2 regions of the Candidatus Sarcina troglodytae genome follow, and region 1 is predicted to be linked to the other one. Evidence: riboswitches for the same ligand, from Rfam matches in the RefSeq annotation. Region 1 holds a riboswitch; the other holds the start of a gene.
What was found. Region 1 has a riboswitch for FMN ahead of HH195_RS08730 (ECF transporter S component). Riboswitches for the same ligand answer to the same signal wherever they lie in the genome.

Region 1 (5,306 bases):
AATCACTTTGATGTATATAGGATAAATGATCCAGATGAAATATTCGCAATTGGTTTTGATGAGTATATATTTAGTGATAGAGTAAGTCTTATTGAATGGGCAAATTATATAGAAGATTTGATTCCATCAGAGTATCTTTATATAAATATAAAAAAGATTCCTGAAAAAGGAGAAAATTTTAGAAAAATAATTATTACTAGTTTCGGGGATAGATATAATTACATAAAGGAGATTAAAAAATGTTAGTTTTAAGTGTAGATTCATCTTATAGTACTGCAACTTGTGCTTTAATTAAAGATGATAAAATTTTAGCTGAAATAAATTTAAATGATAAAAAGCAACATTCTGTTATACTTATGCGTTTAATAGATTCTATTTTAAAAGAATATGAAATAGATATTAATGATATTGATGCTTTTATAATCAGTAGAGGTCCTGGTTCATTTACCGGTCTTAGAATTGGTATGGCTACTTTAAAGGGTTTAGCTTTTGCATCTAAAAAGCCTTTAATTTCTGTATCTACATTAGATGCTTTAGCTTATAATTCTATATCATTCCAAGGAATAATTTGTCCTATAATGGATGCTCTTAGAGATAATATATATACTTGTCTTTATAAAAATGAAAATAATAACTTAACACCTTTAATTAAAGAACAATGCTTAAACATAAATGAGTTAATAACTATTTTAAAAGAGCAAACTTTACCTATAATTTTTGTTGGAGATGGAGTAGCTAAACATAAAGAATTCTTACAAGAAAACATTCCAAACAGCTTCTTTGCACCAAATCATAGTAATTTTCCTAAAGCTTCTTCTGTTGGAGAACTTGGAATTAAAAAAATTAATGATGGGATTATAGAAAATATTGATTCTATTAATCCTATTTACCTTAGAAAATCTCAAGCTGAAAGAGAATATGAAAAAAGAATGGAGATTTAAACCTATGGATGTAGATATAGTTCCTATGGAACTTTGCCATATTGATTCTGTTGTTAAAATAAGCAAGGAAAGTTTTCCTGTTTCTTGGAGCAAAGAATCTTATATAAATGAAGTTAAAAATCCATTAGCACATTATTTAGTAGCTATTTTTAATAACAAGATTGTAGGATTTATTGGTGTTTGGATAGTAATTGGAGAAGCTAACATAACCAATATTGCAGTATCTAAAGATTTTAGAGGGCACGGTATTGCAAATTTATTAATGGATACCGCACTAAATCTATGCAAAAAAAACAATGTAATAGACATCAATTTAGAAGTTCGAGCTTCAAATATAAAGGCTCAAAACCTTTATAAAAAGTTTGGCTTTATTGAAGAAGGAATTAGAAAAAAATACTACGAAGATAATAAAGAAGACGCCATCCTTATGTGGATACATAATCTTTAATTTTAAAAAAGCTGTATCAAAATCTGATACAGCTTTTATTTTTTTATATACTTTCTCTTTTAAAAACTTTTCCTACTAATCTTCTATATAGTAAAAATGTTACAACAGACGCTATAATCGCTTTTATTCCATTAAACGGAACAAGCCCAATTAATATATAATCAACAAGCTCAGCACCAACTAAATGCATACCATAAAGAGGTAACAAAAGATATATATTGGCTAATATTCCTACAACTTGCATACATATAGCACCAATTATCATACCTATTACTGCACTTTTTGCACTATTCCACTTTCTATATATAACAGCTGATGGAACTACTAAAGATATTCCTATTAGAATATTTGCAATTTCTCCAACAAAAGCTGATTGTGTTCCTTTAACTAATACTATTAAAATATTTTTTACTATTTCTATAATTATTCCTGCCATTGGTCCAAACGCAAATGCCCCCATAAGAGCTGGTACATCACTTAAATCAATTTTTAACCATGGAAACGGAGTTATAGGAAATTCAATATACATTAAAACTAATGCTATCGCACACAATAGTGCTATTTTCATAAATTTGTTCAAATCTTTTTTTTGCCCCATAATTTTTCCCCTTATAATATTATTTTTTTCGGAGCTTTATCACAATTATTCTATTTGCACTTAAATTATTTTTAAAATTTAAAATCCCCGATGAATAAATCATCGGGGTTACTGATATCATTACAACAAGAATATATTTATGACACATCTTCTCTCATCCAGACTTTAACTGTCGGCTTTGGAATTTCACCAAATCTGCTACTAAAAGCTTGCGGGCTATAACCGCCGGTGAGGATTTACGCCTCGCCCCGAAGATTCTATTTATTTACACTATTAATCTTATCAATATTGCAGTTTAATGTCAATATTTTATCGTAATGTTTTTTTAAACATCTTTCATAGAAAGTGATATTCTCTTTCTTTTTTCATCTATTTCCAATATTTTGACCCTTACAATATCTCCAACCTTTACTATATCTAATGGATGTTTTACAAATTTATTTGCCATTTGACTTTTATGAACTAAGCCATCTTGATGAACTCCTATATCTATAAAAGCTCCAAAATCCGAAACATTTCTTACAGTTCCCATAAGAAGCATATCTTTCTTTAAATCTTTTATATTTATAACCCCTGATTTTAAAATAGGTTTTGGAAGTTCTTCCCTTGGATCTCTTCCTGCTTTTTTTAATTCTTTTATTATATCTTTTAACGTAAGAATTCCCACACTCAACTCATCAGCCAATTTATTAATACCAATAATCTTTATCTTTTCATCAATATCTTTTAATTTTCCAAGTTTCAAATCTCTTTTATCATATCCTAAAATTTCTATTAATTTTTTAGCAACCTCATAAGATTCTGGATGAACAGATGTATTGTCCAAAACTTCATCGCTTTCTGAAACTCTTAAAAATCCAGCGCATTGCTCATACACTTTTTTTCCTAATCTTTTTACTTTTAAAAGTTCTTTTCTATTTGTAAACTTTCCATTTTCTTCTCTAAAATCCACTATATTTTTAGCTATTGTTCCATTTATTCCAGCTATATAACTCAAAAGAGATGGAGTGGCTATATTTAAATCTACTCCCACGTTATTAACACAATCCTCAACTACACCTTTTAGGGATTCATCTAATTTTTTGGAACCTACATCATGCTGATATTGTCCAACTCCTATAGCTTTTGGATCTATTTTAACAAGTTCAGCTAATGGATCTTGAAGTCTTCTACCTATAGATATTGCACCTCTAACTGTAACATCTAAATTAGGATATTCCTTATTTGCAAGTTCTGATGCTGAATAAACAGATGCCCCAGCTTCTGATACAATTACATAATATAAATCCTTTCCTTTTTCCTCTTTAACCTCTTTAATAAGCCTTTCAATAACATCTTCTGACTCTCTTGAAGCCGTTCCATTTCCTAAAGATATAACATCTACATCATGTTTATAAATTAACTCTTTTAAAATTCTTATACTTCCATCTATATCATTTTTAGGCATTGTTGGATACACCGTTGCATTTTCAATAAATTTTCCTGTATCATCTAAAACTGCAATCTTGCATCCTGTTCTAAACCCTGGATCAAAACCAATTACAACTTTGCCTTTTATAGGTGCTTGCATTAAAAGTGACTTTAAATTCGCCTTAAATATACCAATTGCACTTTCTTCCCCTCTAGATGTCAATTCAGATCTAATTTCTCTTTCTATCGAAGGATAAATAAGCCTTTTAAAAGAATCCCTCACCGATTTTTTTAAATATTCATCAGTTACTTCATTATTTTTTAAAATATTTTCTTCTAAATAATTAATTACTCTTTCATCATTAAAATTTAATTTAACTTGAAGTACCTGTTCTTTTTCTCCTCTGTTTATAGCTAAAATCCTATGAGACGGAATAGATTTTATAGGCTCTTTATATTCATAATACATCTCATAATTATTTCTATCATCACTTTTTCCAATAGTTTCTATGCTTCCTTTTTCTTTTATAAACTCCCTTATCCATTTCCTAAAGTTTGCATCATCAGATATTATTTCACTTATTATATCCATAGCCCCCTTTAAAGCATCCTCTTCTGACAAAACCTCTTTTTCCTTACTTATATATTTAGAAGCTTCACTATTTAAGTCACCTGAAAAAGTACCTTCCAATATAACTTGTGCTAGGGGCTTTAATCCCTTTTCAGTAGCAATTATAGCCCTTGTTCTCTTTTTAGGCTTAAAAGGTCTATATATATCCTCAACCTCTGTCAAATTTTTACATTGTATAATTTTATTTTCTAAATCTTGCGTTAAATTTCCTTGCTCTTTTATAAGCCTAATAACATCTTCTTTTTTATTTTCTAATCCTCTTAAATAAGTAAGTCTCTCAAAAAATATTCTTAATACCTCATCACTTAATCCTCCTGTTTTTTCTTTTCTATATCTAGCTATAAAAGGCACAGTATTTCCATCATCCAATAATTCTACAACACTTTTAACTTGTTTTTCAGATATATTAAGCTCTTTAGCCAAAATTTCATTTATACTTTGCATAACTTTTTCTCCTTCCCATTTTGTAACAATAATATTATATTACGTATTTTATCAAAAACAAATATTAACAAAAACAGAATAATTATATCATGCAAATCATAATTATAATTATCAACTTATAGGAGTCATATTATGAAAAATATAAAATTTAACTTAACTAAATTTTTATTTATTCTTACATTCTTTGTGTTTCATGTATCCCTACTTTCTAGATTTAACATAAACGAATTTAATATATCTAATGTAATTAGTAGCATAAAATATTTAACATCTGATGAACTTGAAGGGAGATTATGTGGAGAAGAAGGAAATATCCTAGCTCAAAAATATATTTTAAATGAATTTAAAGAAAACTCACTACTTCCATATAATTTAAAATATCTTCAAGATTTTAATGTTTTTTACCCTAAAAAAATTGAAGGTCAACCTTATTTAACAATTACAAATAAGTCTAACAATATAATAAAAAGCTTTGAATATAATAGAGATTTTAAAGATACTTTTTTAAATTTTAGAGCTAATAATATATCATTTTCCAAAGAAGATACAGTATCATTTAACTCTTCCGCTTTAGCTGCAAAAACATCCACAGGTGAAAAAGTAGTTTTTATATCAACTTCTATGGATAACTTTGATTTTAGAAGCTCTTTCGACTATAATTCTACATTTGATTTATATGTAAATGTATCACCTAAAACCTTTGAAGAAATTAAAGTTGCTTATGAAAATGAATATAACATAAATTGTTTCTTTCCATATATAGCTGAAGAAACTACTGTAAATAATGTCGTTGGCGTTATAAAGGGTTCTAATTCATCATTATCACCTCTTGTT
Region 2 (5,306 bases), 760 kb from region 1:
TTCTAATTTTTTTGCTATACCCTCTTCAATAGGCATACATATAAGTCCTCTTCCGAATTTAGCCATAAAATTTATAGAATCTGAAGTTACTTTTTCAGCAGCCATTAACAAATCTCCCTCATTCTCCCTATCTTCATCATCTATTACAATAATCATTTTGCCTTCTTTTATATCTAAAATTGCTTCATCAATACTGCTAAATCTATTCATAATATTTCCTCCTAAATAATCTAACTAATTTTAATAATTTATAACTTAACTTTGCATATTTATAAAAATCCATTTTCTAATAAAAAATTTTTATCAATATCCTTTATTTCAGTTTTTTTATTAATATCAAGTAATTTTTCTACATATTTTGCTATTAAATCACACTCTAAGTTCACAAAAGATCCAATACCTTTTTTTAGAAGTATTGTTTCTTCTTCTGTATGTGGAATTATTGATACTTTAAAAATTTCATTATCTATATATGCAACTGTAAGACTAACTCCATCTACTGTTATTGATCCTTTAAAAATTATATATTTTAACAAATTAAAATCAGCACTTATGCTAATCCATACAGCATTGCCCTCCCTCTCAAAAGAAATTATTTTTCCAACTCCATCAATATGCCCGCTTACTATATGACCTCCCAATCTGCTATTAAAAGTTAACGCTCTTTCTAAATTAACCTCACTATCTATACTTAAATTTCCTAAATTACTCCTTTTTAAAGTTTCTGGCATCACATCTGCTTTAAAGCCATTCTCCAAAATTTTCACTACTGTTAAGCACACTCCATTTACCGCTATACTATCCCCTATTTTCGTTTTTTCCAACACTTTAGAACATTCTATATATAAACTTGATGATATATTTCCACTGTCTATACTTTGAACTTTCCCTATTTCCTCAACTATCCCAGTAAACATAAAATACCTCCTTATTAAATCTGCCATAAAACTAATTTTTAAATTTAGTTACTCAACTTTTCTTTCAGCTAAACAATTAAATCTCTCTTTATTTGAAATACCCTTCAATAAATATATCTTCATCTAAAACATCAACCCTTAAATTTTTAAGATTAAATGCTTCATTCAATTTATCAATTCCAACGCCTTCAACTGGAGTTTTAGCTAATTTTCCCCCGATTATTTTAGGTGCTATATATACCTGAACTTTATCAATAATTTTTTCATTAAGTGCTGAAAAATTTAATGTTCCTCCACCCTCTAATAAAATACTATCTATATTCATAGCACCTAATTTATTCATTAAATCATTAAGATTCACTCTTCTCTCTTTTTTATCAACAATTAAAACTTTAGCTCCCAAACTCTGAATATATTCTACCTTTTCCTTATTTGCAGAACATGTAGTTGCTATTATTGTTTTATCTCTATACTCATCAACTAAAACATTAGATTTTAGAGGGATTCTAAGTGTACTATCTACAATAATTCTTATAGGATTTTTACCATTTTCCATTCTACAAGTTAATTTTGGATTATCTTTTATCACAGTATCCACCCCAACCATTATTGCCGAAACCATATTCCTAGTTTTATGAACATGACTTCTTGACTCCTTCCCAGTTATCCATTTTGATTCACCATATTTCGTGCATATTTTTCCATCCAATGACATTGCACATTTCATAATGACAAAAGGCTTTTTACTTGTTATATACTTCATAAAAATTTCATTTACTCTTTTACACTCCTCTTCCAAAACTCCTACACTAACCTCGATGCCTGCATCTATTAGCTTTCTTACTCCATTTCCCGAAACCAAGGGATTAGGATCTAAAGTGCCTATTACAACCCTCTTTATTTTTTTTTCTATAATTTTTTCTACACAAGGTGGTGTTTTACCATAATGAGAGCAAGGTTCTAAAGTTACATACATAGTAGCTCCCTCCACATCTTCCATAGCATTTTTAAATGCATCTATTTCAGCATGATCTCCTCCATAACATTTATGAAAACCACTCGCCACTATTCTTTCATTTTTTACAATAATAGATCCTACCATTGGATTTGGATTAACTTTTCCTATTCCTTTTTTAGCATTTTCTAATGCTAAACTCATATAAAAGTTGTCCACATTAAGCACCTCCTAACTAAAAAAATAAAAGCCCTAAAGAAAAATCTTTAGGGCTCAAAATTATCATTTCTATAAATTTGATTGCATTTAAAAATATATAAATAAAATCCAAATTTCATGTTATATAAACATTCTATTCAAAAGATTTTAAAGCATAAATATGAATTTTAATACACTATAATTTATATTTAAAAATTAAAAAGCTCTGAAATAATATTATTTCAGAGCATAAATACAAATCAAACACACGCATCATCTAAACTAATGCTTTTTCATTTTCTTCTTTCATCCAGACTTTACTGTCGGCTTTGGAATCTCACCAAATCTGCCTTAATTAGGCTCGCGGGCTTTACCGCCGGTAGGGAATTTCACCCTGCCCTGAAGACTTTTTATTAATTTTTATGTTTTTATTTTAACATATTCACATTTAAAAATAAATAACATTCATTAAAATTTAATATAAATATTTTTAATTTACTAATATTTATATATGTATGAGTTCATAAAAATATTAATAAACTTTAATATTTATTTAAAAATTCTTTTTTTATTCTCCTGTGAAATATTTTCCTAATATAATATAATATATATTAAATGAGATTAGGAGGAATTTTAATGAAAATTTTTTACGGTTCATATGGTTTTGATATACTATCTATCTTTTTGATGATATTAAGTTGTATATTAAGTCTTTTTAACATCACCTCTATTATAGGTTTAGCTATTTTTATTTTTGCCATATATAGAGCTTTTTCAAAAAAAACATATAAAAGAATAACTGAACTTAATAGATTCACTTTTATTGTTAACAATATATTATCTAAGTTTAATAAAAAACTCCCAGATACTCTTCCTAGATTAACTTTTAATAATATTCCTTCATTTTTTAATCAAATAAAATATGAAGTACAATATAAAATAACTAATTTCAAAAAATACAAAATTGTTAAATGCCCAAAATGCAAACAAAAATTAAGACTTCCTCGTGGAAAAGGTGCTATAATTGTTACTTGCAAATCTTGTTCACATAAATTTAACCTAAGAACTTAATGTCATTTTAATATTTTTTAATGATTGTTGATTTTAGATAAGCTAAACTATTTTTTTACTTTACTAAAATCAACATATTTTTTTATTCTTAAACTTTTCTATAAACCTCTATATTTGCTACACCTAAATTTCTTGGTATTAAATCACCTTTTATTTCTTCTCCATTTATAAGTATTTTATTTTCATCAAATTTCACCACTTTTATTTTATAATTTTCTTTTTCATTATTTATTTCTAATTCAAAATCTCCCAATGAATCTAACACTAGAGGATTTATTTTATATCCTTCATTTTTATAAGTCTTAAATCCTAAAAGCCATTCAAGTCCAACTTTATACATCCAACCTGCTGTTCCAGTATACCAACTCCATCCCCCACGTCCTCCATGAGGTTCTCTCATATAAACGTCAGCTGCCATAACATATGGCTCTAGTTTATATTTCTCACAGTCATCTTTGTTCTTTGTATGATTTATTGGATTTATCATATTAAAATATTTTAATGCTTTCTCACCCATCCCAAGTTTTGCAAAAGCTAAAACGACCCAAGTTGCAGCATGTGTATATTGCCCTCCATTTTCTCTAACTCCAGCTACATATCCTTTAATATAACCTGGCTCCTCTTTTTTAGACTTTTCAAATGGTGGAGATAGCAATTTTATTATATTTAAATTATCATCAATTAAATATTTTTCAACAAAACTCATAGCCTTTTTAGCCCTTTCTAAATCTCCAGCATGAGATATTACTGACCAACTTTGTGCTAATGAATCTATTTTACAATCAATATTTTCCTTTGAACCAAGTGGAGTTCCATCATCAAAGTAAGCCCTTCTATACCAACTACCGTCCCAAGCATTTTTCTCTAAATGTTCCCTTATAAACTCTTTCATTTTTAAATATTTTTCTTTATGCTCAACATCATTCATATAAGTACAAATATCATCAAATCTTGAAAGTATATCATATATAAACCAACCAAGCCAAACACTTTCACCTTTTCCTTCATTGCCAACAGTACTCATACCATCGTTCCAATCTCCACTCCCCATAAGAGGAATATTGTGAATTCCAAATTTTAATGATTTTTCTATAGCTTTTATACAATGTTCATATATGCTTCCCATTTTTGATGATTGATTAACTATTGTATATCTTTCATCTTCACCAGATTTTAAAGGTTCATCTTCTAAATAAGGAGATACTTCATTTAAAATCGTATAATCTCCAGTAAAGTTTATATATTCGGCAGTAACATATGGAAGCCACAAAAGGTCATCTGAAAATCTAGTTCTTATACCACTATTTATTATAGGATGCCACCAATGCTGAACATCCCCTTCTATATACTGTCTTGACGCACTTTTTAAAATTTGCTCTTTAGTTATATTAGGCTTTATAAGACCGATAGACATAGAATCTTGAAGTTGATCTCTAAATCCATAGGCTCCTCCTGATTGATAAAAAGCTGTTCTCGCCATATATCTACAACTATAATTTTGATATAAAAGCCACCCATTTAATAAATAATCCATAGATTTATTTGATGTTTTAACCTGTATAGCACCTAAAAATTTTTTCCAATAAGCTTTAATATCCTCTAAAGCTTCATCCACATTGTTCATGTTAGAATATTTATTTATTTTATTTTCTATATCCTCTAAAACCTCTTCTTCACCTAAAAGTACTACAAGCTCTTTTCTCTCTCCTGCATTAAGTTTTATTTTACTTTGGATCACTAAACAAGAATCTAAAACACTTCCGAAAACTCCCTTTAAATTTTTTTCTCTTAATGCTTTAGGGGCTTTTAATCCTTTGTCAAATCCTAAGAAATCACTCCTATCACAAGTAAAGTTCAAACTATCTCCACCTAATATAGTTGCATAAGCTTTTAACTTTCCAAAGTATTCAGAATATCTATTTTCTCCAAATATATAATTGTCTTTTTTATAAGTTGTAATATATTTTTTAGTATTAAAGTTTAACACGCCTAAAACAAGCTGTGCATAGAAAAATACCGATATTTCTCTGTCTCTATTTGATGTATTTTCTAAAACTATCTTTTCAATTTTAACTTTTTCATCTTTTGGACAAAACAAAGTCATCTCAGATTTTATTTCCAAAGCTTTATGATTAAATATTGAATATCCAAACCCATGTCTTATT

Region 2: it holds a riboswitch for FMN, as region 1 does, so the genes downstream of both, ribD (bifunctional diaminohydroxyphosphoribosylaminopyrimidine deaminase/5-amino-6-(5-phosphoribosylamino)uracil reductase RibD) here and HH195_RS08730 (ECF transporter S component) in region 1, are expected to answer to the same signal.

Annotation. Positions count from the first base shown of each region.
Region 1 covers NZ_CP051754.1:1,908,730-1,914,035, forward strand. Annotated here, with positions in the region: gene tsaE (tRNA (adenosine(37)-N6)-threonylcarbamoyltransferase complex ATPase subunit type 1 TsaE) at 1-246, shown strand, start outside; gene tsaB (tRNA (adenosine(37)-N6)-threonylcarbamoyltransferase complex dimerization subunit type 1 TsaB) at 240-941, shown strand; gene rimI (ribosomal protein S18-alanine N-acetyltransferase) at 919-1,389, shown strand; gene HH195_RS08730 (ECF transporter S component) at 1,433-1,987, opposite strand; FMN riboswitch at 2,130-2,247, opposite strand; gene HH195_RS08735 (Tex family protein) at 2,313-4,472, opposite strand; gene HH195_RS08740 (M28 family metallopeptidase) at 4,605-5,306, shown strand, end outside.
Region 2 covers NZ_CP051754.1:236,861-242,166, reverse strand. Annotated here, with positions in the region: gene HH195_RS01080 (bifunctional 3,4-dihydroxy-2-butanone-4-phosphate synthase/GTP cyclohydrolase II) at 1-210, opposite strand, end outside; gene HH195_RS01075 (riboflavin synthase) at 270-917, opposite strand; gene ribD (bifunctional diaminohydroxyphosphoribosylaminopyrimidine deaminase/5-amino-6-(5-phosphoribosylamino)uracil reductase RibD) at 1,006-2,091, opposite strand; FMN riboswitch at 2,365-2,481, opposite strand; gene HH195_RS01065 (zinc ribbon domain-containing protein) at 2,707-3,141, shown strand; gene HH195_RS01060 (glycoside hydrolase family 94 protein) at 3,230-5,306, opposite strand, start outside.